DNA from 3 places in the Kribbella sp. NPDC048928 genome. Region 2 is predicted to be linked to each of the others. Evidence: riboswitches for the same ligand, from Rfam matches in the RefSeq annotation. Region 2 holds a riboswitch; each other region holds the start of a gene.
The links. Region 2 has a riboswitch for ZMP and ZTP ahead of ACGFI6_RS27080 (5-aminoimidazole-4-carboxamide ribonucleotide transformylase). Riboswitches for the same ligand answer to the same signal wherever they lie in the genome.
Positions count from the first base shown of each region.

Region 1: it holds a riboswitch for ZMP and ZTP, as region 2 does, so the genes downstream of both, ACGFI6_RS24930 (bifunctional 5,10-methylenetetrahydrofolate dehydrogenase/5,10-methenyltetrahydrofolate cyclohydrolase) here and ACGFI6_RS27080 (5-aminoimidazole-4-carboxamide ribonucleotide transformylase) in region 2, are expected to answer to the same signal.
Region 3: it holds a riboswitch for ZMP and ZTP, as region 2 does, so the genes downstream of both, ACGFI6_RS17870 (glycine hydroxymethyltransferase) here and ACGFI6_RS27080 (5-aminoimidazole-4-carboxamide ribonucleotide transformylase) in region 2, are expected to answer to the same signal.

Region 1 covers NZ_JBICUC010000005.1:584,714-594,902, forward strand. Annotated here, with positions in the region: gene ACGFI6_RS24895 (MMPL family transporter) at 1-1,710, shown strand, start outside; tRNA gene ACGFI6_RS24900 (tRNA-Pro) at 1,771-1,844, opposite strand; gene der (ribosome biogenesis GTPase Der) at 1,915-3,282, opposite strand; gene ACGFI6_RS24910 (lysophospholipid acyltransferase family protein) at 3,275-4,003, opposite strand; gene cmk ((d)CMP kinase) at 4,000-4,674, opposite strand; gene ACGFI6_RS24920 (prephenate dehydrogenase) at 4,706-5,770, opposite strand; gene aroH (chorismate mutase) at 5,767-6,135, opposite strand; gene ACGFI6_RS24930 (bifunctional 5,10-methylenetetrahydrofolate dehydrogenase/5,10-methenyltetrahydrofolate cyclohydrolase) at 6,167-7,036, opposite strand; ZMP/ZTP riboswitch at 7,055-7,140, opposite strand; gene ACGFI6_RS24935 (hypothetical protein) at 7,140-7,484, opposite strand; gene ACGFI6_RS24940 (NUDIX hydrolase) at 7,484-8,125, opposite strand; gene prcA (proteasome subunit alpha) at 8,122-9,009, opposite strand; gene prcB (proteasome subunit beta) at 9,055-9,897, opposite strand; gene ACGFI6_RS24955 (ubiquitin-like protein Pup) at 9,906-10,115, opposite strand; gene dop (depupylase/deamidase Dop) at 10,172-10,189, opposite strand, start outside.
Region 2 covers NZ_JBICUC010000006.1:403,092-413,280, forward strand. Annotated here, with positions in the region: gene ACGFI6_RS27060 (WD40/YVTN/BNR-like repeat-containing protein) at 1-11, shown strand, start outside; gene ACGFI6_RS27065 (MoaD/ThiS family protein) at 8-271, shown strand; gene ACGFI6_RS27070 (AAA family ATPase) at 354-899, shown strand; gene ACGFI6_RS27075 (MMPL family transporter) at 1,019-3,274, shown strand; gene ACGFI6_RS27080 (5-aminoimidazole-4-carboxamide ribonucleotide transformylase) at 3,271-4,149, opposite strand; ZMP/ZTP riboswitch at 4,168-4,244, opposite strand; gene ACGFI6_RS27085 (class I SAM-dependent methyltransferase) at 4,249-4,968, opposite strand; gene ACGFI6_RS27090 (acetolactate synthase large subunit) at 5,295-7,043, shown strand; partial or broken gene ilvN (acetolactate synthase small subunit) at 7,044-7,547, shown strand; gene ilvC (ketol-acid reductoisomerase) at 7,713-8,732, shown strand; gene ACGFI6_RS27105 (serine protease) at 8,869-10,068, shown strand.
Region 3 covers NZ_JBICUC010000003.1:925,577-935,765, reverse strand. Annotated here, with positions in the region: gene ACGFI6_RS17890 (SDR family NAD(P)-dependent oxidoreductase) at 1-402, opposite strand, end outside; gene rsgA (ribosome small subunit-dependent GTPase A) at 427-1,494, opposite strand; gene ACGFI6_RS17880 (YhjD/YihY/BrkB family envelope integrity protein) at 1,646-2,857, opposite strand; gene ACGFI6_RS17875 (acyl-CoA dehydrogenase family protein) at 2,921-4,555, shown strand; ZMP/ZTP riboswitch at 4,555-4,635, shown strand; gene ACGFI6_RS17870 (glycine hydroxymethyltransferase) at 4,664-6,130, shown strand; gene ACGFI6_RS17865 (DHA2 family efflux MFS transporter permease subunit) at 6,206-7,759, opposite strand; gene ACGFI6_RS17860 (GbsR/MarR family transcriptional regulator) at 7,822-8,292, shown strand; gene ACGFI6_RS17855 (amidase) at 8,433-9,686, opposite strand; gene ACGFI6_RS17850 (hypothetical protein) at 9,683-10,189, opposite strand, start outside.

The sequences.
Region 1 (10,189 bases), on a different contig from region 2:
GACCTGCAGGTGGTACCGGGCGGGCAGATCAAGGCCGGCATCCCGGAGATCGGCGCGACCGAGGTCATCGGTGTCGCGGTCGCGGCTGTCGTCCTGGTCGTGACGTTCGGATCGCTGGTCGCCGCCGGGATGACGCTCGTGACGGCGCTCCTCGGCGTACTGGCCGGAATGGCCGGGTTGTTCATCGTGACGGCGTTCACCGACGTCTCGTCGACGGCGCCGATCCTGGCGTTGATGCTCGGGCTCGCGGTGGGCATCGACTACTCGTTGTTCATCAGCTCGCGGCACCGGGCGCAACTCGGCGAAGGTATGGATCCGGAGGAGTCGGTGGCGCGCGCGACCGCGACGGCCGGGTCTGCCGTGTTGTTCGCCGGCGCGACCGTGGTGATCGCACTGGCCGGACTGTCCGTGGTCGGGGTGCCGTTCCTGACCGCGATGGGGCTGGCGGCCGCGGCGACGGTGCTGACTGCAGTACTGGTCGCGTTGACGTTGCTGCCCGCACTGCTCGGCTTCGTCGGAAACCGGGTGCTGCCGCGGAGGCTCCGCAAGGCCTCCACCGCGGCCGCACACAAGGAGGGGTTCGGTTTCCGATGGGGCCGGCTGGTGACCCGGCTCCGCGTACCGATCGTTGCCGTCGGCATCATCGGACTCGGCCTGCTCGCGATTCCGGCGAAGGACATGCAGCTCGCCCTGCCGGACGGTGCTTCGGCAGCCGCCGGTTCCAACCAGCGCGTCGCGTACGACCTGACCGCGGCCGCCTTCGGGCCGGGCGCGAACGGGCCACTCGTGGTGGTTGTGAGGAGCAACGACGCCGCCGCGTCGAACTCCCTGGCACAGCAGGTCCTCGGGAAGACGCAGACGCTGGCGAACGTCGTCGCGGCACAACCCGCGGCGGCAAGTCAGGACGGTACGACGAGGCTGCTGCAGGTGATCCCGAAGACGGGGCCGGCCAGTTCGGAGACCGCTGATCTGGTGAAGAACCTCCGCTCCGCGGTCAAGCCGCTCGCGACCGGCGAGGCGAGTATCTCCGTCACCGGCAACACCGCCGTCGGGATCGATGTGTCGAACAAGCTCTCCGACGCGCTGCCGACGTACCTGTTCGTGGTGATCGGGTTGTCGTTCCTGCTGCTCCTGCTGGCGTTCCGGTCCGTCCTGGTGCCGTTGAAGGCGACGCTCGGGTTCGTGCTGACGATCGGTGCGACGTTCGGCATCACGGTCGCGGTCTTCCAGGAAGGGCATCTCGCGAAGCTGGTCGGGATCGACTCCCCCGGGCCGCTGGTCAGCTTCCTGCCGATCATCATGATGGGCATCCTGTTCGGGCTGGCGATGGACTACGAGGTATTCATCGTGTCGCGGGTCCGCGAGGAATTCGTGCACGGACGGCACGCGAACGACGCCACCGTCCAGGGCCTCGGGCACGGCGCCCGGGTCGTCACCGCGGCCGCCCTCATCATGGCGTCGGTGTTCGCAGGCTTCATCCTGGTCGAGGACCCGATCATCAAGGCGATCGGCTTCGGCCTCACCATCGGCGTACTGATCGACGCCTTCGTGGTCCGCATGACGCTCGTCCCCGCCATCCTCAGCCTGCTAGGCAACAGCGCCTGGTGGTTCCCGAAGTGGCTGGACCGCCTCACCCCCCGAGTAGACATCGAGGGCGAGTCTCTGCACCTCGACGCCCCGGAGCCGAAGGACCTCGTGAACGCGCCCTGACACACCATGCGGGCGGCAAATGGCTGAGGGGCACCGACAGTGTCGGTGCCCCTCAGGAGGTCGGGCTGACAGGATTTGAACCTGCGGTCTTCTGGCCCCCAGCCAGACGCGTTACCAAACTACGCCACAGCCCGATGGCCCGCCCGAAGGGCGAACCGGGGTAAACCTTACAGCATCTGTGGGGGTGGGTTTTACCGGGTTGGGTCAGCGTTTCTTGTTCTTTTGGCGGGGGCGGATCTGGACGTGGACGGGGCTGCCGACGAAGCCGAAGTCTTCGCGGAGGCGGCGTTCGATGAAGCGCTGGTAGGACGGTTCCATCTGGCCGGAGGTGAAGATCGCGAAGGTCGGCGGCATCGTGGTGGCCTGGGTGCCGAAGAGGATCTTCGGCTGCTTGCCGGAGCGCACCGGGTGCGGGTGCGCGGCGACCAGGCGGCCGAGGAACGCGTTCAGCTGGCCGGTCGGGACGCGGGTCTGCCAACCCTCCAGCGCGGCCTCGATGCCGGGCACGAGCCGGTCCATGTGCCAGCCGGTGAGGGCGCTGATGTTCACCCGCGGCGCCCAGCGGAACTGCACCAGGTCGCGCTCGATCTCGCGCTCCAGGTAGTAGCGCCGCTCCTCGTCCATCAGGTCCCACTTGTTGTACGCGATCACGAGCGCCTTGCCGGCCTCCTCGACCGCGTTCATGATCCGCAGGTCCTGCTCGGTGATCGACTCCGACGCGTCGATCACCACCACGACGACCTCGGCGCGCTCGATCGCGGCGTTGGTCCGCAGGGACGCGTAGTACTCGTGGCCCTGGGAGTTCTTCACCTTGCGGCGGATGCCGGCGGTGTCGATGAACCGCCACTCCTTGCCGCCCAGCGTGATCAGCTCGTCGACCGGATCCACCGTCGTACCGGCGACGTCGCTGACGACGACCCGGTCCTCCTTGGCGACCTTGTTCAGCAGGGAGGACTTGCCGACGTTCGGCTTCCCGACGATCGCGACCCGGCGCGGGCCGCCGACCTCGGTGTACCGCTCCGGCGGTGCCTCGGGCAGCGCGGCCAGGATGGCGTCCAGCATGTCGCCGGTCCCCCGGCCGTGCATGGCCGAGATCGGGAACGGCTCGCCGATGCCGAGCGCCCAGAGGTTCATCGCCTCGGACTCGATCCGCTGGTCGTCGACCTTGTTCGCGGCCAGGACGACGGGCTTGCCGGACTTGCGCAGCACCCGGACGACGGCCTCGTCGGCGTCGGTGATGCCGACCACCGCGTCGACCACGAACAGCACCGCGTCGGCCGCGTTGATCGCGACCTCCGCCTGCGCGGCGACCAGGGCGGCCATGCCGACCGCGTCCGGGTCCCAGCCGCCGGTGTCGACGACGGTGAACTCCCGGCCGGCCCAGTTGGCGTCGTATGACACCCGGTCGCGGGTCACGCCCGGCGTGTCCTCGACGACCGCCTCGCGGCGGCCGATGATCCGGTTGACCAGCGTGGACTTGCCCACGTTCGGCCGGCCGACGATCGCGAGCACCGGGAGCGGCCCGGTGTCCTCCCGGTCATGCGTCGGTACGTCGGTGGGCAGGTCAGTCATCAGGGTCCTTCGGGTCTCGCCAGCCCGGAAGTGGGTGGCCGGTTTCTTCGACGGCCGCCTTCACGTGGGCGCGCAGCACGTCGCCGATGTGGTCGGCGACTGCCAGTACGTCGGTATGTCTCCTGGGAAAGGGTACGCGCTCGACGGCGAAAGGCTCGCCGTACACGACGTCGACCCGGCTTCCGGGCGGCGGATGACCCTCGACGCTGCCGTCCGGCAAGCGTGTGCCCATCAGCGCCACCGGCAGGATCGGGGCGCCGGTGACCATCGCCAGGTACGCCACGCCGCTGCGGATCCGGCCGAAGTCGCCCGGCCCGCGGGTGCCCTCCGGGTAGATGTTCAGCACCCGCCCGTCGCGGAGCACCTGGATCGACTTCCGGACCGCGAGCACGTCGTACGACGACCTGTCGACCGGGATCTGGCCGACCCGGCGCAGGAACGCACCCTGGAGACCGCCGAACACCTCGATCTTGCCGAGCTGGTGCAGCATCCGCGGCGCGATCGCCCCGAGCAGCGGCCCGTCCAGCAGGCTCAGGTGGTTCGGTGTCATCAGCAACGGACCGGTCAGCGGGAACCGGTCCTCGTGGTGCACGGTCAGGTCGTACCGGTGGAAGAAGTACGGCCTGGCCAGCCTCCGCAGCGGCAGCGCCAGCCGGTACGGCAACGGCGGCAGATCGTCCGTACGCGGCAGATCCTTGTGCCCGGTGAGCTCAGCCGTCATCGCTCCGGACCTTGAGGGACGGTCTCCTTGGCGAGTCGGCTGATCACGTCGATGACCTCCTCGAGGGTCAGGTCGGTCGAGTCGATGGTGACCGCGCCGTCGGAGGCGACCTGGAACTCCGACACGGTCGAGTCGTCGGCATCGCGACGGACGATCTGGTCCCGCAACTGCTCCGCGGTGAGCGATCCGACCTGGGCGCCGCGGCGCGCCATCCGGGCCTCCTGGTCGGCGGTCAGCAGCACCTTCAGCTCGGCGTCGGTGGCGACCACGGTGGCGATGTCGCGGCCCTCGACCACGATCCCGCCGCTCGGCTGGGCGTCGTCGATGATCGCCCGCTGCCGCCGGATCAGCTCCTTGCGGACGTCCAGGTTGGTGGCGATCTTCGACACCACCTCGCTGATCCGCGACTCCCGGATCGCGGCCGTGACGTCGGTCCCGTCGGCGATCACGAACTGGTGCCCCGGGTCGGTGCTGACCTCCAGCTCCAGCTCCCGGGCGCGCTGCGCGACCGCCGCCGTGTCGTCGAGGTCCAGGCCATGCTCGACCGCCGACCAGGTCACGGCGCGGTACGTCGCGCCGGTGTCCAGGAACCGCAGTCCGAGCCGGGTGGCCACTCCACGGGCGGTGCTCGACTTACCGGAGCCGCTCGGCCCGTCCACTGCGATGATCATGCCCCGAAGATTACCTTCGGAGGGGGACAGTTCAGCGGTGGACTACCCACCCACGGTCGGTCAGGACGTCGACCAGTTGGTCGACTGAGGCGGGTTTGACGGCGAGCTCGACCTCACCGGCCGGGCGGCCCGGACTGTGGTCGATCCGGAGGTCTTCGACGTTGGCGCCGGATTCGGCCGCGTCCGCGAACAGCCGCGCCAGCTGACCCGGCCGGTCCGGAATGGTGACGAGGACCGTGACGAGGTCGATGTGCGGCGCTCCGTGCTTGCCCGGCACCCGGACCGCCCCGGACACGCCCTGGCCGAGGATCGCGGTCAGCTCGTCGCCGGCCTCTTCCTTGCCGAGGGCAACGAGTAGCCGGTCGAGCTCACCACGGATCTGCTCGAGCAGCCCGGTGAGCGCGGTCGAGTTCGCGGAGACGATCTGGGTCCACAGCGCCGGGTCGCCGGCCGCGATCCGGGTGACGTCCCGGACGCCCTGGCCGGACAGCTCGAGATGCGAGGAGGGTGCGTCGGCCAGCGTTCCCGCCGCCAGCGCGGACATCAGGTGCGGCAGGTGCGAGACCCGGGCGACGCCCAGGTCGTGGTCCTCGACGGACAGCTCGACCGTCCGCGCGCCACACGCCTCGGCGAGCCGGCGTACGAGATCGACCGCCTCCGGGTCGCTGGTGGCGTGCGGGGTGATCGCCCAGGTGGCACCGTCGAACAGGTCGGCGCGAGCGGCCAGCGGACCGTTGCGCTCGGAGCCTGCCATCGGGTGACTCCCGACGTACCGGCTGATGTCTCCGACCAGGCCGCGCGCGTCCACGAGCGGCTTGCCCTTCACGCTCGCCGCATCCGTGACGATCGCGCCGGTCTGCGCCAACTGCTCCGCGACCACCGCGCCGACATGGTCCGGCGGTACGGCGACCACGACCAGCTGCGGCTCGATCTCGACCTGCCGCGAACCGGCCCCGATCCGCTCGGCCATCAGCGCGTTGTCCGCGTTCCCGTCTACGAGCTCCACGACGACGCCGAGCCGGACCAGCGCGAGTCCGATCGACGTCCCGATCAACCCGGTTCCGACAATCCGGACCGGGCCGCGCAGCTCACTCACTGAGCGCCGGTCAGGTCCGGGCGGAGGGCGGTCGCGCCGTGCAGGTAGACGTGCTGGATCTTGTCGCGGGACCGCGGCGTCTCGGTGTGCAGCATCAGCCGCACGACCCGCGGCAGCGCATGCGGGACCGGGATCTCCTGCATGCACATCAGCGGCACGTCGGTGAGCCCGATCTGCCGCCCCGCGACCGCGGGAAACTCCGACCGGAGGTCCGACGTGACGGTGAACAGGATGCTGATCAGATCCTCGTTCTCCAGATCGTTCGCCTCCAGGACCGCCTTCACCAGCTCCGCGGACCGCTCGAGCAGGTGCTCACGCTCGTCCACGTCCAGCTGGGTGGCACCCCGGATCGCCCGTACCGCCACGTCTCCTCCTCCTTGTTCGCCTGCTCCAACCCTAGTTCAGAGTAGTCAAAGAGTGGACAGCCGTCTCAGCAGCGTCGACCGTCTGCTCCAGCAGCAGTGCGATCGTCATCGGCCCGACACCGCCCGGAACCGGTGTGATCAGCCGCGCGACCTCGGCCGCCTCCTCGAAGTGCACGTCGCCGACGTTGCCCTCGTTGTACCCGGCGTCGACCACCACGGCGCCCGGCTTCAGCCAGTCACCACGGACGAAGTTCGGCTTGCCGACGGCGGCGATCACGACGTCGGCCGTGCGGACCAGGTCTGCCAGGTCGCGGGTCCTGGAGTGCGCGTACGTGACGGTCGCGTTCGATGCCAGCAGCAACATGCCGGCCGGCTTGCCGAGGATCGGGCTGCGGCCGATCACCACCGCGTGCGCGCCTTCCAGCGGCACCTCGTACGCGGCGAGCAGCCGCATGATGCCGCCCGGCGTCGCGGACTTGAAGCCGGGGTCCGCCGCGTCGTTGAGGGCCATCGCCCCGAACGAACGCAGCGTGACGCCGTCGACGTCCTTGGCCGGATCGATCGCCTCGAACGCAGCCCGCTCGTCGATCTGCGCCGGCACCGGGTGCTGCAGCAGGATCCCGTGCACCGCCGGGTCGTCGGACAGCTTCGTGATCTCGGCGACCAGCTCCTCGGTGGTCGTCTCCGCGGGCAGTACGACGCTGCGGGAGGCGATCCCGGCCTTCTTGGACCGGTTCTGCTTCATCCGTACGTACGTCGCCGACGCCGGGTCGTCCCCGACCAGTACTGTCGCGAGGCACGGCTGCACGCCGTGCTGCTCCTGCAGAGCGGCGGCCCGCTCCGCGGCCTTGGCCACCATCGCAGCAGCCAGGTCGGTCCCAACCATCAGTTCAGCAGCCATCGCGCACTCCTCCAAAGCTGTGAGTGCCCAGGCGCGCGGCGAAGCCGAGTGGCAGACCGTTCCCCGGTGGTTCGTCCACCTCAACGCCAGTCGCGGTCCACCCTCAGCCTACCGGCCCGGGATACTCACCGGAGTCGCCAGGGGTGATGGTCGTCGAGGCGCCGAGCGGCAGCGCCTCGATCCGGCGAAAGTCTCTCCGGGCAGGCACCCGGCGACCGACCGTGGTGACGCCGGTGACGAGCGCGACCAGGAACAGCATGTGCAGGGCCCACACCAGGATGTTCCGGCCCCAGGACGCGGTGGCGTCGACGCGCTCGTACCCGAGGACGCGTAGCAGGTTGTGGTGATTCTTCAGGACGTACAGGTCGAGATCGTGCAGGCGAAGGCCGTACGCAGGGACGGTCTTCGACCACGTCCGGACGTTGATCGTCTGGCTGGCTTTCACCATCAGAGCAGGCCGGCGTGGTCCAGGGCCAGGTAGGCGGCGTCGATGCCGGTCATGGCGCCGGGGGTGCGGAGCTCGGTGCGGAAGGCGTCGACGGTCAGCTCGACCGGGACGCAGTCCTCGGCCTCGTCGAGTTGCTGCTTGCCGTCGGGCCGGCAGCCGCGCGCGATCGCGACGTACTTCCGGAAGGTCGACGAGGCGCCGGACCACTGCCAGCCGACCACGTCGAGCGTCTCGCAGGTGTACCCGGTCTCCTCCTCGAGCTCCCGCGCACCGGCGACCGCCACCTCCTCGCCGGGCTCGACCAGACCGCCCGGGAGGTTCGTGACGACGCTGTCGGGGCCGGCCCGAAACATCCGGATCGTGACGATCCGCCCCTCCGGCGTCAGCGGCAGCACGGTGATGCCGGAACTGATGCCCGCCTCGGGCCCGAACACGTCCCACTCGACCTCACGGCCGTCGGGCATCCGGTACCGCCGCAGGCGCACGGTGAGGAAGCGCGAGAAGCCCGGCTCCTCCCCCAGCAGCTCCCACGGCTCCGGATCCGACGGACGAGACTCCCCCGGCAACCCCACCGAGGGCTCCGGAGACGGCTCAGCCGCCACCTTGTCGGTGACGGCTGAGGCGTCGAGCGGGTCCGTCACAGCGGACGGGTGTCGTCGGGGTCCTCCGGCGGCGCCACCGGCGCGTCGTCGTCGCCCGGCGAAGCCTCCTGGGTTCCCTCGGCCGAGTCCGACGCAGACTCCGCAGTATCCGCGGCGTCGGTAGTGGAGTCCGTGGCCTCGGCGTCGTCCCCCGACTCTCCGGCGGCCTCGGTCTCGGCCGCCGGACGGGACTCGGACAGGATGCTCGCCAGCGTCTCCTCGGAGATCCGCTTGAACTTGCGCACCTGCGAACGAGTCCGGTCCAGAACCGCCACCTCGAGCTGGTCCGGAGTCAATTCCCGGACCTCGGTGCCGTCGTGGGCGAGAGCGTCCACCGCGAGCCGGAGCGCACCGGCCAGCGAGATGCCGTCGGTGTAGTGCTCGCCGACGTACTCCGCGACGTGCTCGGCCGGGCCGCCCATCACCGCGAACCCCTGGACGTCGGCGATCGAGCCGTCGTAGGTGAGCCGGTAGATCTGGTCGTCGCTCGCCGCGGCACCGACCTCGGCGACCAGGATCTCGACCTCGAGCGGCTTCTCGCCGCCGGAGGAGAAGATCGCGCCGAGGGTCTGCGCGTACGCGTTGGCCAGCGCCCGGCCGGTGACGTCACGCCGGTCGTACGAGTAGCCGCGCATGTCGGCGAGCCGGACGCCGGCGATCCGCAGGTTCTCGAACTCGTTGTACCGGCCGACGGCGGCGAACGCCATCCGGTCGTAGATCTCGGCCACCTTGTGCAACGCGGGCGAGCGGTTCTCCGCGACGAACAGGATGCCGTCGGCATACTGCAGCGCGATCGCGCTGCGGCCCTTGGCGATGCCCTTCCGGGCGAAGTCGGCCCGGTCCCGCATCAGCTGCTCGGGCGAGACGTAGAACGGAACGCTCATCGAAGGTGTCGTCCTCTAATCAGTCGATCGGCAAGATCAAGGTGGTCAGGTCAGGGACGCCGCGGCAGGGCCGTCGGGACGCTGGTGCCGCTGGGCCCAGGCCGCGTCGACGAGCGCCGCCACCTCGTCCTCGGGCAGCCGCCGGTAGCCGTCCGCGGTGACCACGCCGACCACCGGGAAGATCCGCCGCAGCATGTCCGGCCCACCGGTCGCGGAGTCGTCGTCGGCCGCATCGATCAGGGACTGGATCGTCACCGTCACGCAGTCGGTCTCGGACAGGTCCTCGCGGTAGAGCTTCTTCAGCGCGCCGCGGGCGAACAGGGAGCCCGAGCCGACGCTGTAGAAGTGGGTCTCCTCGTACCGGCCGCCGGTCGGGTCGTAGGAGAAGATCCGGCCGCCCTTGATGTCCGGGTCGTACCCGGCGAACAGCGGCACCACGGTGAGGCCCTGCATCGCCATCGGCAGGTTGCCGCGGATCAGCGCGCTCAGCCGGTTGGCCTTGCCGTCCAGGCTCAGGGTGGCGCCCTCGAGCTTCTCGTAGTGCTCCAGCTCGACCTGGAACAGCCGCACCATTTCGATCCCGAAGCCGGCCGAGCCGGCGAAGGCGACCGCAGAGTACTCGTCGGCGGGGAACACCTTCTCGATGTCCCGCTGGGCGATGATGTTGCCCATCGTGGCCCGCCGGTCGCCGGCCATGATCACGCCACCGGGGAAGGTGGCGGCCACGATCGTCGTGCCGTGCGGGACCTCACTGGACAGGTCACCCTGCCCCAGCGACCGCCGTCCGGGCAGCAGGTCGGGCGCGTGCCCGGCCAGGAAGTCCATGAACGACGAGCCGCCTGGGGTCAGGAAGGCTTCCGGCAGCCGGCCGGAGGCATCAGATGTCATCGAGCGGTTCACTCCCCACCCTTTTGCACGAATCCGCGGACGAATTCCTCGGCGTTCTCCTCGAGGACCTCGTCGATCTCGTCCAGGATCGAGTCGACGTCCTCGTCGAGCCGCTCCTTGCGCTCGGCGACATCCTCGGACGTCTCGACCTGCTCGATCTCTTCCTCGGTCGAGGAACGCTTCGGCTGCTTGTGCTGCTGACCGCCGTCCTTCGCCATGGCACACCTCCTAGAACCGCTGGGAAGGCCGCCCAAATCGACCTTCACTAGCGACCCTACCCGGCGCCGCCCCC
Region 2 (10,189 bases):
TGCTGGGATGATCGCGGTTCGGCTGCCGACGGTGCTCCGGCCGTTCGCGGGCGGCGCGGACCGGGTCGAGGTCGACGCCGGCACCGTGGCCGAGGCCTTCGCCGCGCTCGACCCACCGCTGCGCCGGCGGCTGACCGACGAGCAGGGCGCGGTGCGCCGGCACGTGAATATCTACCTGGGCGACGACAACATCCGCGACCTCGGCGGCCTCGAAACCGAGCTGGCCGACGGTGACGAGCTGCTGATCCTGCCCAGCGTCGCCGGCGGCTGACCACAACAGAAAACAAAAGACTGCGGTGACCGCCTCGCTTCGCTCGGCGGGCTGGGGGTGTTCCGCGCTAGCGTCGGGCGGCATGAGCAATGTTCTCCTCCTGACCGGCCCGTCCGGCTCGGGCAAGACGACCGTCGCCCGGCTCGTCGCCACCGATGCGCCGGGCCCGACGATGCACCTGACGACCGACGAGTTCTACCGCGGCATCCGGACCGGCTTCGTCGCGCCGTACCTGCCGGGCGCCGAGCATCAGAACGAGGTTGTCGTCGACGCGATCGTCGCGGCCGTGGCGGCCTACGCCCGCGGTGGGTACGACGTGGTCGTCGACGGGGTCATCGGGCCCTGGTTCCTCCCGCCGTTCCGCGCCGCCGCCGCGGAGGGGAAGTGGTCGATGTCGTACGTTGTCCTGCGCCCGGATCTCGGGACCACGTTGCGGCGCGGACAGGCGCGCCCGGAGCCGGAGCTGACCGACGTCGACGCGCTCACCGGACTGCACGGGGCGTTTGCCGAGCTGGGGGCGCTCGAGCCGCACGCCCTGGACAGCACCCGGCTCGATGTCACTCAAACGGCTGTCCAGGTTCGGGAAGCTGTTGCCTCCGGCTCCTATCTGCTCACTGCCAGCGGCTGAGGACAGCCCGTCACCGACGCGTTCGAGGGCTTGTGGCCCGGACCGTGCCGACCTACATTTCCCGAAGGGGGCCGACGGCGGTGCCGTCGCCTGGGGGGTGCCCAGGGGAGGGGGCACCCGTGCACGCATTCCTGCAGCGGCTCGGCCGCGACGCCGCACGTTTTCACTGGTTCGTGATCGCCGGCTGGCTGGTGGTCGTGGTCGGGCTGTTCGTTCTGCGGGCGGCGTTCGGCGGTACGTACGTCAACAACTACACGGTTCCGGGCAGCGAATCGTCCGCTGGTTTGAACATCCTGAACAAGGACTTCGCGCAGGCCGGCGGCTACTCGGGCTCGATCGTGTTCCACGCGACGTCCGGCACCGTCGCGGAGCACGCCGACGTGGTCAAGACGTCGATGGAGTCGGTCGGCAAGCTGCCCGACGTGGTCAGCGCGGTCGACCCGCTCGCGACGTCACAGCAGGCGTACATCTCCAAGGACGGCAGCATCGTCAACGCACCGGTCTCGTTCTCGGTGGTGCCGGCGTCGCTCGACAGGGCGTACGTCGGCAAGCTCGACGCGGCCGTTCAGCCGGCCCGGGCCGCGGGGCTCCAGGTGGAGTACGGCGGCGGCGCCGGGCAGATCGGGAAGCAGGCCGACGACGGACCGTCGGAGGCGATCGGCCTGGTGCTCGCGTTGTTGCTGCTGTTCTTGATGTTCCGGTCGATCGTCGCGTCCGGACTGCCGCTGGTGGCGGCGGTCTTCAGCGTCGGCGGCGGTCTCGCGATCCTCGGGCTGCTGGCCGCGGTCAAGGACTTCCCGGTCTCCGCACCGACCGTCGCGACCCTGCTCGGCCTCGGCGTCGCGATCGACTACGGGCTCTTCCTGGTCTCGCGACATCGTGAGCAGCTCGACGACGGCATGGGCGTCGAGGAGTCGGTCGGGCGCGCCGAATCCACCTCGGGCGCGGCGATCCTGGTCGCCGGCGGGACGGTCGTGATCGCGATCCTCGGCCTGTACGTGTCCGGCGTCCCGTTCGTCGGCGCGCTCGGCCTGTCGTCCGCGATCGTCGTCGCGGTCACCGTATTGGCGGCTCTCACCCTCATCCCGGCGCTCCTCGGGCTCGCGAAGTTCACCGTACTGAACCGCAAGGACCGGCATCACCTGGTCGAGGAGCGTGAACTGGAGGCTGAGCTTCCCGACCGGACCGCCGTCGAACTGCACCGCGCGGAGGAACGTGAACGCCGCGACGCGAAGCACGAGCAGAGCGCGTTCGCCCGCTGGGGCCGCAAGGTGAGCGATCGCCCGTGGCCGTACGGCATCGCCGCCACCCTGGTCCTGCTCGTGCTCGCGATCCCGCTGCTGTCGATGAACCTCGGCCAGCTCGACGCCGGCACCGATCCGGCCCAGGACTCCAGCCGGAAGGCGTACGACCTGATCGCGAAAGGATTCGGCCCGGGCGCCAACGGTCCGCTGACCGTCGTCGTACAGCTGCCGTCGGAGAGCTCGACCGACAAGCAGACGCTGCTCAGCGGCCTGCAGTCCACGCTACAGAAGACCGACGGCGTGGCCGCGGTTCAGCCGCCGAGCACCAACAGTGCGGGGACGACAGCGATCATCAACGTCATCCCCACGACGGCGCCGTCCGCGGCGGAGACCCAGGACCTGGTCAACCGGATCCGTGACGACGTGCTGCCCAACCAGAAGGAGCCGACGTACCTCGTCGGCACCACGGCCGGGTACGTCGACTTCACCGAGAAGGTGGGCAGCCGGATGCCGTGGCTGATCGGGGCAGTGGTGCTGCTCGCGTTCCTGCTGCTGACGGTCGCGTTCCGCTCGTTGCTGATCGGGGTGAAGGCCGCGATCCTCAACCTGTTGTCGGTCGGCGCCGCGTACGGCGTGATCGTCGCGGTCTTCCAGTGGGGCTGGGGATCGTCGCTGGTCGGGATCGACGAGTTGGTGCCGATTCCGTCGTTCGTGCCGATGCTGATGTTCGCGATCGTGTTCGGGCTGTCGATGGACTACGAGGTGTTCCTGCTGTCCCGGGTGCACGAGGCGTGGATCGCGACCCGGGACAGTCACCGCGCGGTGGCGATCGGGATCGGCGCGACCGCGCGGGTGATCACGACCGCGGCCGCGATCATGATCGTGGTGTTCCTCAGCTTCGTGCTCGACGACGACCCGACGGTGAAGATGCTGGCGGTCGGCATGGCGGTGGCCGTACTGATCGACGCCAGCATCGTCCGGATGATCCTGGTCCCGTCGGTGATGACGCTGCTCGGCGCCCGCGCCTGGTGGCTGCCGCGCTGGCTGGACCGCATCGTCCCCGACATCCAGCTCGAAGGCGGCCCGCCCCCAGCACCACCGGAACGGGAGAAGGCCGCCGCGATCACCTAATGACGGAACAGTCGTACGCCGGTCGCGGACCACTTGATGCCGCGATCGGCGCACGCCGCCGCGACCTCGGCCGACCGGATCGACCCACCTGGCTCGACGATGTGCGTCACGCCGTACCGCTCAGCTTCCTCGACATTGTCGGCGAAGGGCAGTGCTCCGTCGGAGACCATCGTGACGCCGGTCAACGGCTCGTCCGAATGCTGTGACCACCACAACGCGGCCTTCGCGCCGGCCAGCCGCGTGCAGTCGACCCGGGACTGCTGCCCGGCGCCGACGCCGATCGTCATCCCGTCCTTCACCATCACCACGGTGTTGGATTGGGTGTACCGGGCAACGATCATGCCGAGCACCGCGTCGTCCGGCAGGTCGCGGGGCACCGGCAGCGCGTCCCGGTCCTGCGTCAGCCGGACACCGAACACGTCTCGGACCTCCTGCGCCGCCGGCTCGTACGACGCGTCCATCGCGAGCACCAGATAGGTCCCGCGCTTCTTCGCCGCGAGGATCTCGAGCACGCCGTCGTCGTACCCGGGCGCGATGATCCCGTCCGAGACCACCCGCTTCAGCACCGTGGCCAGCTCCAGGTCGACCGGATGCGAGACCGCCACGAAGTCGCCGTACGACGACTTGGGATCCGCGTCCCGCGCCCGCGTGTACGCCGCCGCGACCGTCGCGCCGAGCGCAGCACCGGCGGGGGAGACGTGCTTGTACGACGCCGCAGCCGGCACGCCGAACGCCTGCGCCGCCTCCCGCACCAGCTGCCAGCCGGTGAGCGCGTCGAGCAGGTTGATGTACGACGGTTCGCCCGCGAGAACCGCGAACGGTGGATCGTCGGCAGTGGCCGTCTGGTGAGGATTCATGCCGTACCGCAGACGCATCGGAACCTCCGAGTCGATCGGAGGCGCCCAGGCGGACGACGCCTTGCAGTTCGCTCCCTGGTGGTGACCCACCTTCGCCAGTCGCGGTGTGCCGTCAGCCTACTTGGTTGCGCGAACCACCAGCAGCGGCGCCTTGTCGGTGAGCGGCTCGCCGTGCCAGCCGCCGTCGATCACCACGTCGGTGAACCCCGCCGCCCGGAGATCGGCGGTGATCTCCTCGGCGGAGCGGAAGTACAGGACGTTGCGGTAGATTCGGTCGTGGCCGTCCGGGAACACGTTGTGCGCGTCGAACACCACCCGGCCGTCGCCGACCTCGGTCAGCTCGAGCCATTCCTTCAGGTGGCCGGCCGCGGTGTCCCGTTCGCCGTACGTCGCCTCGCTCGTCCATTGCAGCCAGGCCCGCCCCGCCGGGTTGCGCGACTCGAACGCGAGCATCCCGCCCGGACGCAGCGCCGCGGCCAACGCGGTGACGGCAGCCGCCTGCTCCGCGACATGCATCATCGTGTTGCCGCTGCTGACCACGAGATCCAGATCGCCGGTCGGCTCGACGGCACGGTGGTCCCCGTCGATCCAGGTGACCGCGTCGGCGCCGGGCTGCCGGCGCGCGTACCCGAGCATGGTCGTACTCGGATCGACGCCGATCACCACCCGACCCGGCACCGCGAGGGACCGCGTGAGCAGGCCTGTCCCGCACCCGAAGTCCACGACCTTGTGGGTGCCTTCGGCCAGCCCCAGGTAGTACTTGTGGTCCTCACCGGCCGGGTTGTCCAAGTCGTAGAGCTCTACCAGTTGCTCGTCGCCGTACGGGTCCTCAGTCACCACTGTGATGCTAGCGCCCTGCCGTTGGACCGCACGCCACGTCCGTAAGACGACTGTCTCAGTAAATGAGATGTAGGCGGGGTGAACTTGACCCGGTCGGCGGTTGTCGGCGAATAATGCCTACATGCGATCGATTCTCCTCGTACTTGTGCGGCGCGCCGACTGACGCGACCACTGAGTCGAGCGCGCCCCTTCAGCCAACCCGGCGGAAGGGGTTTTTTGTTGCCAGGGCGACTATCTGAGACCCAGTAGTGCCAAGACGACAGCCACAAGCGAGGATGGATCGGTCGCGACCCCAGCGAAACCAGGACATAGGGAAGGCACTCATGAGTGAGCAGCTGACCGGGGCACAGGCTCTGATCCGCGCACTGGAACATGCCGGAGTGGACACGGTCTTCGGCATCCCGGGCGGCGCGATCCTCCCGGCGTACGACCCGATGCTCGACTCGACCCAGATCCGCCACATCCTGGTACGTCACGAGCAGGGCGCCGGCCACGCCGCCCAGGGCTACGCCGCGGCCTCCGGCAAGGTCGGTGTCTGCATGGCGACCTCCGGCCCGGGCGCGACGAACCTGGTGACCCCGATCGCGGACGCCTACATGGACTCGGTCCCGATGGTGGCGATCACCGGCCAGGTCGCGAGTGCCGCGATCGGCACCGACGCCTTCCAGGAGGCGGACATCCGCGGCATCACGATGCCGATCACCAAGCACAACTTCCTGGTGAACGACGCGAACGACATCGCCACCACGATCGCCGAGGCGTTCCACATCGCCGCCACCGGCCGGCCCGGTCCGGTGCTCGTCGACGTCACCAAGGACGCGATGCAGGCCATGGTCGACTTCCAGTGGCCGACCGAGCTCTCGCTGCCCGGCTACCGGCCGGTGACCCGCCCGCACCCGAAGCAGGTGCGCGAGGCGGCCCGCCTGATCGTCGCGGCCGAGAAGCCGGTGCTGTACGTCGGCGGCGGCGTGATCCGCGCGCAGGCCAGCGCCGAGCTGAAGGAGCTCGCGGAGATGCTCGGCATCCCCGTCGTCACCACGCTGATGGCCCGCGGCGCGCTGCCCGACACCCACGAGCTGCACTTCGGCATGCCGGGGATGCACGGCTCGGTCTCGGCCGTCGGTGCGCTGCAGCGGTCCGACCTGCTGATCACCCTGGGCGCCCGCTTCGACGACCGGGTCACCGGCCGGCTGGACTCGTTCGCCCCGGACGCGAAGGTCATCCACGCCGACATCGACCCGGCCGAGATCGGCAAGAACCGCGCCGCCGACGTCCCGATCGTTGGTGACTGCAAGGAGGTCATCACCGACCTGATCGCGGCGCTCCAGACCGAGATCGCGGCGGCCGGACGCACCCCGTCGTACGACACCTGGCGTACGCAGCTGGAAGGTGTCCGCTCCCGCTACCCGGTCGGGTACGACGAGCCCGAGGACGGCACGCTGTCGCCGCAGCACGTGATCCAGCGGATCGGCCAGATCGCCGGCCCGGACGCCGTCTACACCGCGGGTGTCGGCCAGCACCAGATGTGGTCCGCGCACTTCCTCCCGTTCGAGAAGCCCGGCCACTGGCTGAACTCCGGCGGCCTCGGCACCATGGGGTATTCGGTGCCGGCCGCGATGGGCGCGAAGGTCGCCCGGCCGGACAAGACCGTCTGGGCGATCGACGGCGACGGCTGTTTCCAGATGACCAACCAGGAGCTCGTCACCTGTGCGCTGGAGGGCATCCCGATCAAGGTTGCCGTGATCAACAACCAGTCGCTCGGCATGGTCCGGCAGTGGCAGACGCTGTTCTACGACAAGCGCTACTCGAACACCGACCTGCACTCGACCCGGATCCCGGACTTCGCGAAGCTGGCCGAGGCGATGGGCGGGGTCGGGCTGCGCTGCACCGACAACGACTCGCTGGACGCCACCATCGAGAAGGCGATGGCCGTCACCGACGCGCCGGTCGTGGTCGACTTCGTCGTGCACCGGGACGCGATGGTGTGGCCGATGGTCGCCGCCGGCGTCAGCAACGACGAGATCCAGATCGCCCGCGACATGGCCCCGAACTGGGAAGGCGAGGAGCTGTAGATGTCCAAGCACACGCTGAGCATCCTGGTCGAGAACAAGCACGGTGTGCTGGCCCGGGTGGCCGCACTCATCTCGCGCCGCGGGTTCAACATCGACTCGCTCGCGGTCGGTCCGACCGAGCACCCCGAGGTGTCCCGGATGACGATCGCGGTGACCGTCGACGAGCAGCCGCTGGAGCAGATCACCAAGCAGCTCAACAAGCTGGTGAACGTGATCAAGATCGTCGAGCTCGAGCCGACCCAGACCGTGCAGCGCGAGCTGCTGCTGGTGAAGGTGAAGGCCGACACCCTGACCCGCGGACAGGTGCTGGAGACCGTCCAGCTGTTCCGCGCCAAGGTGGTCGACGTCGCACCGGACGCGATCACGATCGAGGCGACCGGTAATCCCGAGAAGCTCGAGGCCATGCTCCGGGTGCTGGAACCCTTCGGCGTCCGCGAGCTGGTGCAGTCCGGCATGGTGGCGATCGGCCGCGGAAGCCGCTCGATCTCCGACCGCACGCTACGACCGGTGCCGGTGCCGCCGCCGCACGTCCAGACCGGACCCCCGACCGTGCAGGCACGACCGGTCGACCGACAGTCCTCGCATCCGGTACCGGGCCCGCCGCCGGGCCGTACCGCTGCCGCCGTACCGAATCAACACTAAGGAGAAGTGCCCGAAGTGGCTGCTGAAATGTTCTACGACGACAACGCCGACCTGTCGGTGATCCAGGGCCGGCACGTGGCTGTCCTCGGCTACGGCTCCCAGGGCCACGCCCACGCGCTCTCGCTGCGCGACTCCGGCGTCGACGTCCGGGTCGGCCTGCCGGAAGGCTCGAAGAGCCGCGCCAAGGCCGAGGCACAGGGCCTGCGGGTCGTCACCCCGGCCGAGGCGGTGGAGGAGGCCGACGTGATCGTCGTGCTCGCTCCGGACCCGGCGCAGCGCAAGCTCTACAAGGAGGCCATCGAGCCGAACCTGGTCGACGGCGACGCGCTGGTCTTCGGGCACGGCTTCAACATCCGGTTCGGCTACATCAAGCCGCCCGCGGGCGTCGACGTGTTCATGGTCGCGCCGAAGGGCCCGGGACACCTGGTCCGTCGCGAGTACTCCGAGGGCCGCGGCGTCCCCGTACTGGTAGCGGTCGAGCAGGACGCGACCGGCAAGGCGTGGGACCTGGCGCTCTCGTACGCGAAGGGCATCGGCGGCCTGCGGGCCGGCGGTATCAAGACCACCTTCACCGAGGAGACCGAGACCGACCTGTTCGGTGAGCAGGCGGTCCTCTGCGGTGGCGTCTCGGCCCTGATCCAGAACGGCTTCGAGGTGCTCACCGAGGCCGGCTACCAGCCCGAGGTCGCGTACTTCGAGTGCCTGCACGAGCTCAAGCTGATCGTCGACCTGATCTACGAAGGCGGCATCGCCAAGCAGCGCTGGTCGGTCTCCGACACCGCCGAGTACGGCGACTACGTGTCCGGCCCGCGGATCATCGACGCGTCGGTGAAGGCCCGGATGCAGGAGGTGCTCGCGGACATCAAGGACGGCACCTTCGCGGCCCGCTTCATCGCCGACCAGGACGCCGGCGCGCCGGAGTTCGCGGAGTTCCGGAAGAAGAGCGAGACGCACCCGATCGAGGCCGTCGGCAAGGACCTGCGCGGCCTGATGGCGTGGGTCAAGTCCCACGACGAGGACTACGTCGAGGGCTCCGCGGCCCGCTGACGCGACGACCCGAGAGGGCCCGGACCATCCAGGTGGGTGGACCGGGCCCTTTTGTTTGCGACAATGTGTGACGGTTGTGGTCCGGTGCGGTGATCTTGTGGTGATCTTGCGGTGATGTGGGGGAGGTGAACGGGTGGTGGAGGACGGCAGGAACGCGCTGCCGCGCCCGCCCCGGCGGATCCCGGCCGGCGCCGGGTCACTCACCCAACTCGAGGCCCCGAGCCGGCCCGCTCGCGGCCCGGCAGCGCGCGGGCCGTGGATCTTCGGCCGCTTCCTGGTCGGGCTGATCGTGCTGCTCGTGATCGTCGCGGGCGGTGCCGGCGCCGGCTGGTACGTCCGCGCGCAGAGCGTCGGGATCGACACCACGAAGGTGCAGGACGCCGTCGGCCCGGCGGTGGTCCGGGTGCTGTCGACGACCTGCGCGGGCACCGGCGAGGCGTCCGGCGTGCTTGTCGACGGCGGTTTGATCCTGACCGCAGCCTCCGCTGTGGAGCAGCCGCTGTCGACGGTCGTCGTCACCTCGAAGGGCCTGGTCCGGCGCGCCAACGTGATCGGTACCAGCCAGGACGGCGTCGCCGTACTCCAACTGATCGGCCAGCTCGCGGTCACGCCCGCGGAGATCGCTCCCTCCGACCCGGATGCGAAGGCCGAGCGGGCGCTGATCGGCTACACCGCGGCCGGGACGCAGAGCATCAACGCGGTCGGATCGGCCGCGGAGCCGCGGGCGCTCGGCGAGGTCATGAACGCCGCCAAGCTCGGCGGCCCGGTGGTCGACGGCTCCAACCGGATCGTCGGCCTGGTCGTCGGCGACACGGTGCAGGCGAGCACGATCGTCCCGCGCGCCACCCTTCGCGGGTACGCCACTCCGAACGCGGCGGGCATCACCGCGGACGCGAACGCCTGCGACGCCACGTCCCGAGGACCGCAAGCCCCGATCGCCCCGGTCCTGCAGGTCGCCCGCACGCCGCTCGCGGTGGAGGCGCTGAAGCTCTTCGCCAACTACCTCACCCTGGAGAACAAGCGCGCTTTCCCCGCGCTGCAGGGGCTGTACTCGAAGCAGCTGGCCAAGACCCTGACCGAGGCGCGGGATGCCCGCAGCCATCAGACGACGTACTTCTTCGCCCCCAAGATCACCGAGGTCAGCGCCTCGGGCGACGGCGGGGCGTACGCGCGGATCACCTTCAACGCGCTGTTCTCGCCGACGGCGAGCGGCGCCGAGGGCCGCAACTGCAACCGGCTGGACTACCGCTACCGCTTGGTGCGCGAGGGCGGGAAGCTCGTCATCGACACGGTGAAGTCGATGACCAACCCGCCGGTCAGCTGCGACACCGACTGACACCGATTGAAGCCCGGCCTGACCGGCATTCGGGTCCCCGCGTCCGCCGGCCGGCGGACGCGGTACCATCGAGGCAGCGGGCACAGCGCGGTGCTCTGTTCTTGATGAGCCCCTACCGCTT
Region 3 (10,189 bases), on a different contig from region 2:
GATCCGGCCGCCGCGCGTCATGTGCTGGACAGCGCACCACGTGACGTTGGACGGGCCAACGAGATTGACCGCGAGTGTGTCCGTCCAGGCCTGCTGCCATTCGGCGTACGTCGTCTCCCGGATCCGGTGTGGGTGGTAGACGCCCGCGTTGTTAACCAGTACGTCGATACTGCCCAGCGCAGCCGCCGCATCCGACACCATCGCCTCGATCGCGACCGGATCCGCCAGGTCCGCCTGCACCGCGAGGTGCCCGGAGCCGGGCAGCTCCTTCACCACCTGGGCGGCGGCGTCGCCCGACGCGCTGTAATGCACCGCCACCCGATCCCCCGCGGCGGCGAACGCACGCGCCGTCGCCGCGCCGATCCCCCGTGAAGCCCCTGTCACCAGCACCGATCGGTTCATACGACCGATCCTTTCATCCCCGCCTCAGTGCCGCGGGTTCCAGTCGCGGCGGTACGACTTCGACGCCCGGGCCCACTCCTTCTTCGCCTCGTTCCGCAGCCGTACGTCCGCCCTCCGCGCCATGTACGCGGCCTCACGCTGCAGCTTCACCCAGCTCTCGTACCGCCGGTGCGGCAGCGTCCCGTCCTCGAGCCCGGCCCGGACAGCACAGCCAGGCTCCATCTCATGAGAGCAGTCCTTGAACTTGCACTGCTCCGCCAGCTCCGTGACGTCCGGGAACGCCGCGGCCAGCCCCTCGCCGCTCTCCTGCAGACCGATGCCCCGCAGCCCGGGCGTGTCGATGACGACACCACCTGCAGGCAGCACGATCAGCTCACGCCGTACTGACGTATGCCTTCCCTTGCCGTCCTCACGGATGTCCTGCACGTCCAGCAACTCCACGCCGGCCAGTGCGTTCACCAGTGACGACTTGCCGGCACCACTGGACCCCAGCAACGCCAGCGTCGCGTTCCCGTCCAGCAACGCGCGTACGCCGTCCAGCCCGGCACCTGTGGTCGCACTACACACCAGCACCTCAGCACCAGGTGCGGCCGCAGCCACGTCCTCGGCCAGCAGGTCGGCGTCACCGACCAGGTCGGCTTTGGTCAGTACGACGACCGGACGCGCACCGCTCTCCCAGGCCAGCGCCATGAACCGCTCGATACGCACGATGTTCGGCTCCGGCACCAGACCGACCACGATCGCGATCACATCGACGTTCGAAGCGAGCACCTGCCCGCGTGACGACCCGCCGACCTCCGCGCGGATGATCGACGTCCTTCTGGGCAGTACGGACTCGACCGTGATCCGGTCGTCGGGCCAGTACCGCAGGACGACCCAGTCTCCCGTGCACGGGCCGGCCTGGGCGTCCGCCGCGATCTCGGCGAGCAGCGCCCCGGACCAGCTGGCGCGAACCGGCCCGTCCTCGGTGAAAACCGTCGCCAGGCCTTTGTCGACCCGGGCGACTCGTCCCGGGACCAGGTCCTCGGGAACGGATTGCAAAGCTTCGGCCGTGGAACTGTCGAGTCCCAGGCCCTGGAGTGTGGCTGACATGCGGCGAACCTTTCGAAGGGCCCGGCCGCGGGATCAGCTCCGCGGACGGACGGTCTGAGAGACAACTGGCCGTTCGGCCTCTTGCGAGCTCATGGCGGGTTGCCTCCCTTCCTGTCCTTGCGGTCCAGCCAGGACCGTGTTGCGCATGCCGTCAGCCTAGGTCGTCGGTCTCCCCCGGCGCACCGGGTTTTCCGACCTTGGCCGTCTTCTGTACCGGCTTCTCGGGTGTGTCCGCCGCGGACTTCTCGGCAGGCTTCTCCACGGTCTTGTGGACTGCCTTCCGGACCGCCTTCTTGACCGCCGGCGCGACCTCCCCCGGCTGCTCCGAGAACTCCTCGAGCTTGCGTGCCACCTCGATCTCCGGGCGTTCCCCGGACGCGACCGGTGTCAGCGAGTGCTCGTGGTGCCGCTCCGGCTCCGCCTTCATCACCGGCTCGACCTCGTCGTCACTCGGGCTCGACTCGGGCTCCGCCTCCGAAGCCTCCGTCTTGACCTCGGCCACATGCGCCTTGTGCGGCCACAGCCGGTCGACGACGGCGTTCAGCGCCGCGCCGATCAGCACCGCGATCGCGGTCATGTAGAGCCACATCAGTACGGCGATGGGCGCCGCGAGCGGTCCGTAGATCGACGTACCACCCACCGTGCTCTGCAGGACCCAGCGCAGTACGAAGCTGCCCAGGATCCAGATCGACAACGCCAGGAACGACCCCGGAAGGTCCGAGACCCACGGCGTCCGGATCGGCACCGAGAGGTGGTACAGGGTGTTCAGGAAGCCCGCGGACAGGATCGTCACGACCGGCCAGTACAGCTGGTTCAGGAAGTCGAGGTTGTGCGGCAGCAGGGCATTCACCGCGTCCGGGCCGGCCAGCACCAGCGGCAGCACGATCACGCCGATGATCAGCGCCGCGCAGTAGAGGCTGAACGACAGTGCGCGGGTCCGGACGATGCCGCGTTTGCCGCCCATCCCGTACATGATCGTGATGGTGTCCACGAACACGTTCAGCGCCCGGCTGCCGGACCACAGCGCCAGCACGAAACCGATCGAGATGACGTCCGGCCGGCCGCCGTTCAGCACCTGGTCGAGCGTCGGCTCGATGACGTTGCGGATCGAGTCGTCGGTCAGCGCCCGGGCGGCCAGGTCGACGATCTGCTGCTTGACGTCGTTGATCGTCTCGACCTCGAACCAGCGGCTCGCGATGTAACCGAGCGATCCGGCCAGCCCGAAGATCAGCGGCGGCAGCGACAGGATGGCGTAGAACGCCCCCTCGGCCGCGAGACCGGTGACCCGGTAGCGCAGACAGACCCCGATGGTCTGCGTGAGCAGCTTCCAGGTCGTCGCGGGGACCCTGCGAACCCATGCCAATGAGAGGGAGCTCCCACCAGTGGGTCCTGCCCCAGAACGTGCCATACCGCTTACCGTACTGACATGGCGGACCCATTCGCGGTAACGAACCAGGCTCCCCCACTGCGGGGCGTGAACTTCTTCACCCAGGACACAGCGCTCGGTGACGCCTTGCGTCCGTACGCAGCCGCCGCTGAGGACCTCACCGACGACCCCGGTCTGCGCCGGATCGGGGAGCTGGCGGGCTCGGAGGAGGCCCTCGCGCACGCGCTCCCGGCGAACCAGAACCCGCCGGTTCTGCGCACCCACGACCGGTACGGCAACCGCATCGACGAGGTCGACTTCCACCCGTCCTGGCACTGGCTGATGGAGCAGGCCGTCGGCTTCGGGCTGCAGGCGGCACCGTGGACCAGCGACCGCCCCGCGCCGCATCTGAGGCGCGCGGCGGGTTTCTACGTGTGGTCCCAGGTCGAGCCCGGCCACGGCTGCCCGATCTCCATGTCGTACGCCGCCGTACCGGCGTTGAAGGCCGACGAGCGGCTCGCGAAGGAGTGGATCCCGCAGCTCGCGTCGACGCAGTACGACGGACGCCGGCTGCCGGCCGCGGAGAAGCTCGGCGCACTGGCCGGGATGGGGATGACAGAGAAGCAGGGCGGCTCGGACGTACGGGCGAACCTCACCACGGCGACCCCCGCGGGCGACATGTACCTGCTGGACGGGCACAAGTGGTTCTGCTCGGCGCCGCAGGTCGACGTGTTCCTGGTCCTGGCGCAGGCGCCGGACGGGCTGAGCTGCTTCGTCGTACCGCGGGTCTTTGCTGACGGCAACCGCAATCCGTTCGCACTGCAGCGGCTCAAGGACAAGCTCGGGAACCGGTCGAACGCGTCCAGCGAGGTCGAGTTCCACGGCACGGTCGGGTATCGGCTGGGCGAGGAAGGGGCCGGCGTCCGGACGATCATCGAGATGGTCGCCGCGACCCGGCTGGACTGCGTCCTGGGCTCGTCCGCACTTCAGCGCCGAGCGCTCGTGGAGGCTGTCTGGCACACGCGGCATCGGTCGGCGTTCGGCGGGCTGCTGGCCGACAAGCCCGCGATGCAGAACGTACTGGCGGATCTGGCCGTCGAATCCGAGGCGGCGACCGCCCTGGCGATGCGGTTGGGGGCGGCGGTCGATGCGGCCCTCACCGGCGACGCGCGGGAGGCAGCGTTCCGCAGGATCGCGCTGCCGCTGGCGAAGTTCTGGGTCTGCAAGCGGACGCCGTTCATGGTCGCGGAGGCGCTGGAGTGTCTCGGCGGGAACGGGTACGTCGAGGAGTCCGGGCTGCCGCTGCTCTACCGCGAGTCGCCGCTGAACTCGATCTGGGAAGGGTCCGGGAACGTCAACGCGCTCGACGTCCTGCGGGCGCTGCGCAAACCCGAGTCGCTCGACGCCTGGCTGACCGAGCTGGCCGCGGTCCAGGGCGCCGATGCGCGGCTCGACGCGGCCGTGAACGACGTACTGCAAGCGCTTGCTGACGCTGCGAACGCCGAGGCCGGCGCCCGCCGGCTGGCCGCGCGGATGGCCCTGTGCCTGCAGGCTTCCTTGCTGATCCGGCACTCGACCCCCGCGGTCGCGGACGCGTTCGTCGCGTCCCGGTTGGCGGGCGACTGGGGTGGCGTCTTCGGGACGTTGCCGCGGACCACTCCCTTCGAGCAGATCCTCGAGCGCACGATAGGGTGAGCGGGTCGCGACTGGCGCGCTGAAGGTGGAGAACCACCGGGGAGCGAAACCCGTCGGCACCGTGCGCCTGGGTGCCTTCGACCCACTGCAACCGCAGGAGAGACAACGATGCCTCAACCCATCGACAACGCCGCATCCTTCGACGCCGCCGCCGCGTCGGCCGCGTACAACAACGCGCTGCAGGTGATCGCCGCGGTGGAGCCCACCATCGCCGGCGCGATCAAGTCCGAGCTGGCCGACCAGCGCTCCTCGCTGAAGCTGATCGCCAGTGAGAACTACGCCTCCCCCGCCACGCTGCTCACGATGGGCAACTGGCTGTCGGACAAGTACGCCGAGGGCACCGTCGGGCACCGCTTCTACGCCGGCTGCCAGAACGTCGACATCGTCGAGCAGACCGCCGCCGACCACGCCCGCGCGCTGTTCGGCGCCCCGCACGCGTACGTCCAGCCGCACTCGGGCATCGACGCGAACCTGGTCGCCTTCTGGGCGATCCTCGCGCAGCGGATCGAGTCGCCGACGCTCGCCGAGGCCGGCGCGAAGCACGTCAACGACCTCTCCGAGGACGACTGGACCAAGCTCCGGAAGGCGCTCGGCGACCAGAAGATGCTCGGCATGTCGCTGGACGCCGGCGGCCACCTGACGCACGGTTTCCGGCCGAACATCTCCGGCAAGATGTTCAATCAGCACTCGTACGGCACGAACCCGGAGACCGGGCTGCTCGACTACGACGAGGTCGCCCGGAAGGCCCGCGAGTTCAAGCCGCTGATCCTGATCGCCGGCTACTCGGCGTACCCGCGCAAGGTCGACTTCGCGAAGATGCGTGAGATCGCCGACGAGGTCGGCGCCACGCTGATGGTCGACATGGCGCACTTCGCCGGCCTGGTCGCGGGCAAGGTCTTCACCGGCGACTTCGACCCGGTCCCGCACGCGCACGTCACCACGACCACGACGCACAAGTCGCTGCGTGGCCCGCGCGGCGGCATGGTGCTCTGCCAGCCGGAGTACGCAGAGTCCGTCGACCGCGGCTGCCCGATGGTTCTCGGCGGTCCACTGAGCCAGACCATGGCCGCGAAGGCGGTCGCCCTGGCCGAGGCGCGGCAGCCGTCGTTCCAGGTGTACGCCCAGAACGTCGCGGACAACGCGGTCACGCTGGCCGAGGGCCTGATGAAGCGCGGCGTCAAGCTCGTGACGGACGGTACCGAGAACCACCTCGTCCTGCTCGACGTCTCGTCGTACGGCATCACCGGGCGGCAGGCCGAGTCCGCGCTGCTCGACGCGGGCATCGTCACCAACCGCAACGCCGTTCCGCGCGACCCGAACGGCGCCTGGTACACCTCGGGCGTCCGGATCGGTACGCCGGCGCTGACGACGCGGGGCTTCGGCGGCGACGAGTTCGACCGGGTCGCCGGGCTGATCGTGGACGTACTGTCCGCGACGACGCCGACGACCACCGCCGCGGGCGCTCCGTCGAAGGCGAAGTACGTGCTTGCCGACGGCGTCGCCGACAAGACCAAGGCCGCCTCGGCCGAGATGCTCGACAAGTTCCCGCTGTACCCGGGCCTCGAGCTCAACTGAACACCAGGACGGCGCCCGCTCCCCCTCTGGAGCGGGCGCCGTCGCCTGTGGTCGGCCCGGGCGGCCTGCTAGTGATCAGCTGTCCTGCGGGATGCCCATCAGTGCGTCCTGCGACGCCTTCTCGGCGCGCTTCGGCATCAGGACCGCCGCGAGGACGGCGCCGACGACGGCGATCCCGGCCGACACCCACATCGTGGTGTTGAGGCTGCTCAGGAAGGCGTCCCGGACGTTCGCCAACAGCTCCGGCGAACCGGTCTTGGCGGCGACCGCGAGCCCGCCGCCGAGGCTCTTCTCGACCGCGTCGACGACCTGCGCCGGCAGTCCGCCGGTGTCGACGTTGTGCCGGTAGACCGAGTTCAGTACGGTGCCGAGCACGGCGACGCCGACCGTACCGCCGACCTGGCGGAACGCCTGCAGCAGACCGGATCCGGTCCCGGCCCGCTCCGGGTCGAGCACCCCGAGCGCCGCGTTCATTGCCTGCGGCATCGAGCAGCCGAGGCCGAATCCGACCACCACGAACCAGATCGCGGTGTATCCGTACCCGGTTCCGAGCTCGGTGAAGGCGCCGACACCGAACCCGACCGCCATCACCACGAACCCGGCCATCACCACGATCCGCGTACCCAGCTTCGCCTCCACCGGCTCGGCCAGCTTCGCGCCGATCGTCATGCCGCCGATGAACGGGAGCAGCTTCAGGCCGGTGTGCAGCGCATCGGAGTGGTTGATGCCCTGGAAGTACTGCGGCATCGTGAACAGCAACCCGAAGATCGCGAACACCGACACCGTCAGCAGCACGGCGCCGCCGGTGAAGACCCGCTCGCGGAACAGTCGCAGCTCGATCAGCGGCTCGCTGTTGCGGCGCTGCCAGATCAGGAAGCCGGCGATCAGGACGACGGCGAGCGCGAGGAAGGCGATCGTCGCGCCGTCGGTCCAGGACGCCTCGCCGGCCTTTGTCACACCGTACACGAGGGCGGCGAGTCCCGCGCTGGACAAGATGATGCCGAGCCAGTCGATGGCCGGGCGCCGCGAGCTGCGGGTCTCCGGTACGAGCAGCGTGACCGCCACTGCCGCGATCAGCGCGATCGGGACGTTCATGAAGAAGATCCACTGCCAGCCGGCGTGGTCGAGCAGCAGGCCGCCGACGATCGGGCCGAGCGGCATCCCGATGCTGTTGGCAACGACGAAGAAGCCGATCGCCTTCTTGCGCTCCACCTCGGTCCGGAACAGCACCGTGATCAGCGAGAGCGCGACCGGGACGATCATCGCCGCACCGATTCCGAGGAATGCCCGGGCGGCGATCAGCTGACCGGCCGTGTCGGCGAGCGCGCAGGCCAGCGACGCCAGCCCGAACAGGGTGAGCGCGATCGCGATGATCCGGCGCCGCCCGTAGCGGTCGCCGAGCAGGCCGGCCGGCAGCAGCAGCGCGGCGAGCACCAGGTTGTAGCTGTTCGCCATCCATTGCAGCTGGCTGGTGGACGCGTCCAGGTCCTGCGCGAGGGTCGGCAGCGCGACGTTGAGCACGGTGGTGTCCAGGCCGAGCACGAGCACGGCGAGACACAGCGCGATGAGCACACCGAAACGGCGAGCGCCGGTGAGCGTCGGCGTAGAGGTGTCGATGGTCGAGGTCATGGATTTAAAGTATCAGAAGTTTGTGATAGTTGCGATTAATCAAATCACTGTAAGCTTCAACCATGGCGGAGGAACCCAGCCGGGAGGCAGTCAGCCAGTACGTCGAGCGGTTCGCGGGCGTACTGGCCAACAGCGGCGTACCGACGATGTCGGCCCGCGTGATGGGCGCGATGCTGGTCAGCCCCGACGGCACGATGACCGCGGCTGAGCTGGCCGACCTGCTCAAGATCAGTCAGCCGGCGGTGTCCGGTGCGGTCCGGCAGTTGCTGCAGGTCTCGTTCATCTCGCGCGAGCGCCAGCCCGGGTCCCGCAAGGACCACTACCGGATCCGCGACGACGTCTTCGCCGCGATCCTGGAGCGCCGCAACCTCGCCCTCAGCGAATGGGAGTCCACCAGCCGCTCGGGCGCCTCGCTGTTCGGCGAGGACACCGCCGTAGGCCACCGCCTCACCGAAGCCGCCGACTTCTTCGCCTTCATCCACGCCGACATGGATCAGATGATCAAGAACTGGCGCGCCGAACAGTCCCACTAACGCATCAGCGGAGGTGTTGGGCGTGGTGGGTGTCGCGGTGGAGGGTGGGCAGTTCGACAGGAGGTGCCGGCCGGTGCGGGATTGGTGGGTAGTACACCTGAGCGTGAAAGTGCCGCGCGCGTACGGTGTATCCGGGTGTACTACCTGTCGACCTGGCCGCCGCCGGCAGGGTGGATGGAGGGTAGGGGCAGCGGTGCGTACAGGTGTCGGGCAACGGCCAGGGCAAGGTGGTCTTCGCCGTACGGGGCGACTACTTGCGCGCCCACCGGTAGGCCGTCGTGCAGTCCGGCGGGGACGCTGACTGCCGGGTGGCCGGTCACGTTGAAGATCCAGCACGGGTCGCCGGTGACGATGCTCTCCTCGTGCTGGTCGTAGCCGTGGGCAACGGTCAGCGTTGTCGGCGTCACCAGTACGTCCACCTCGTCGAACAGGTCGGCCAGCGCGGTGTTGTTGTGGTCCCGTACCGCCCGCGCCCGGCTCACCGCAACCGAGTCCACACCGCGCCCGTTGTCGAGCGCGGACAGCACCGGCCATGCCTCGTCGGTCGGCGCAAGCTCCAGCCGTACGTCAACCACGTCCACCCCGCACACCGCCAGCCGCTCGCGAATCACCCGATCCACCCCCGCATCCGCCGGCCACTCACCAAGCGTCGACCGATACCCAACCCGCAGCCGCCCCACCGCAGCGGTGGGGTCCCAGGCGGTGGGGCTCGAGGCGGTGGGGTTCGGGGCGGTTGGCCATGGGGGTAGGGATGTGGGGTCGAGGCGGTGGGGGCCGCTGGCGATGCTGGTGGCGAGGATGACGTCGTCAAGGTCGGCGCCGATGACGCCGGCGGTCGTCAAGCCGCCGAGACCACGTCCGCCGGGTCGTGGGACCCGCCCGTACGTCCCTTTGAAGCCGACGATGCCGCAGAACGACGCCGGGATCCGCAGCGAGCCGCCGCTGTCTCCACCGGTGGCGAGCGGTACGACTCCTGCCGCCACCGCGGCTGCTCCACCCGCGGTCGAACCACCTGGCGAGCGCGTGAGGTCCCATGGATTGCGGGTGTAGTCACGCCCGTTCCACCCGAACGTCAACGAAACGGCGCCTGGACGAGCCCGCGTCGCCCATCCGATCGGGACCGCACCGGCCGCGACCAACCGGTGCAGGATCGGCGATTCCGGCGGCGTTCGCGCCTTGATCAGGAACGGCACGCCCGCCAAGACCCCAGCGGGATCCACCTGTTGCGCCGCTCGACGGGCGCCCTCTGCATCCAGCTCCTCGACGAAGTGCAGCACCGGATCCAGCCGCCGCGCCGCGTCCAGCGCCTGCTCAACAACCTCCAGCGGGGTCACGGCTCCCGACCGCACCCGCTCGGCAATCAGCCGTGCAGACATCCGGCCGGGCTCGGTCATCGGATCACGAGGGCGTAGGCGAAGGCCAACCGACGATCCAGCCAGCTGGAGCTGACCGTGATCGACTCGACCCCTCGTGAGCGCATGACGACCCTGTCACCGGCCCGCCACTCGAGAACGCGCGGCTTGGTCGGCTGATCACCGCCCTCGGCGCCCAGGTCGCCGATCGACTGGAGGACGCCGCCGAGCACCGCTCCGAGCGCCTTCCCTGCCACCTCCGACGCACTGCCGCTCAGCCACTCGGTGCGCCCGATCACCTCCGGCCGGCCGGGCTGGTCGATCCGCCAGTTCGGCCGGGCCAAGGGCCGACCGGACCCGAGCCGGGCCAGAGCTCCCACGCTCGCACCGTGCGCGTCGACGACATCCCACGAGTACTCCCCCGTCGCGACCACCGAGCACAGGAGCCGCGTCAACCCGGCGTCCAGGTACAGGGTGCGCTCCGGACCGACGTACACGCAGGCCTCGAAGGAGCGGCGTTGCCTCCCGCCGCGCGGAGTCCGGAT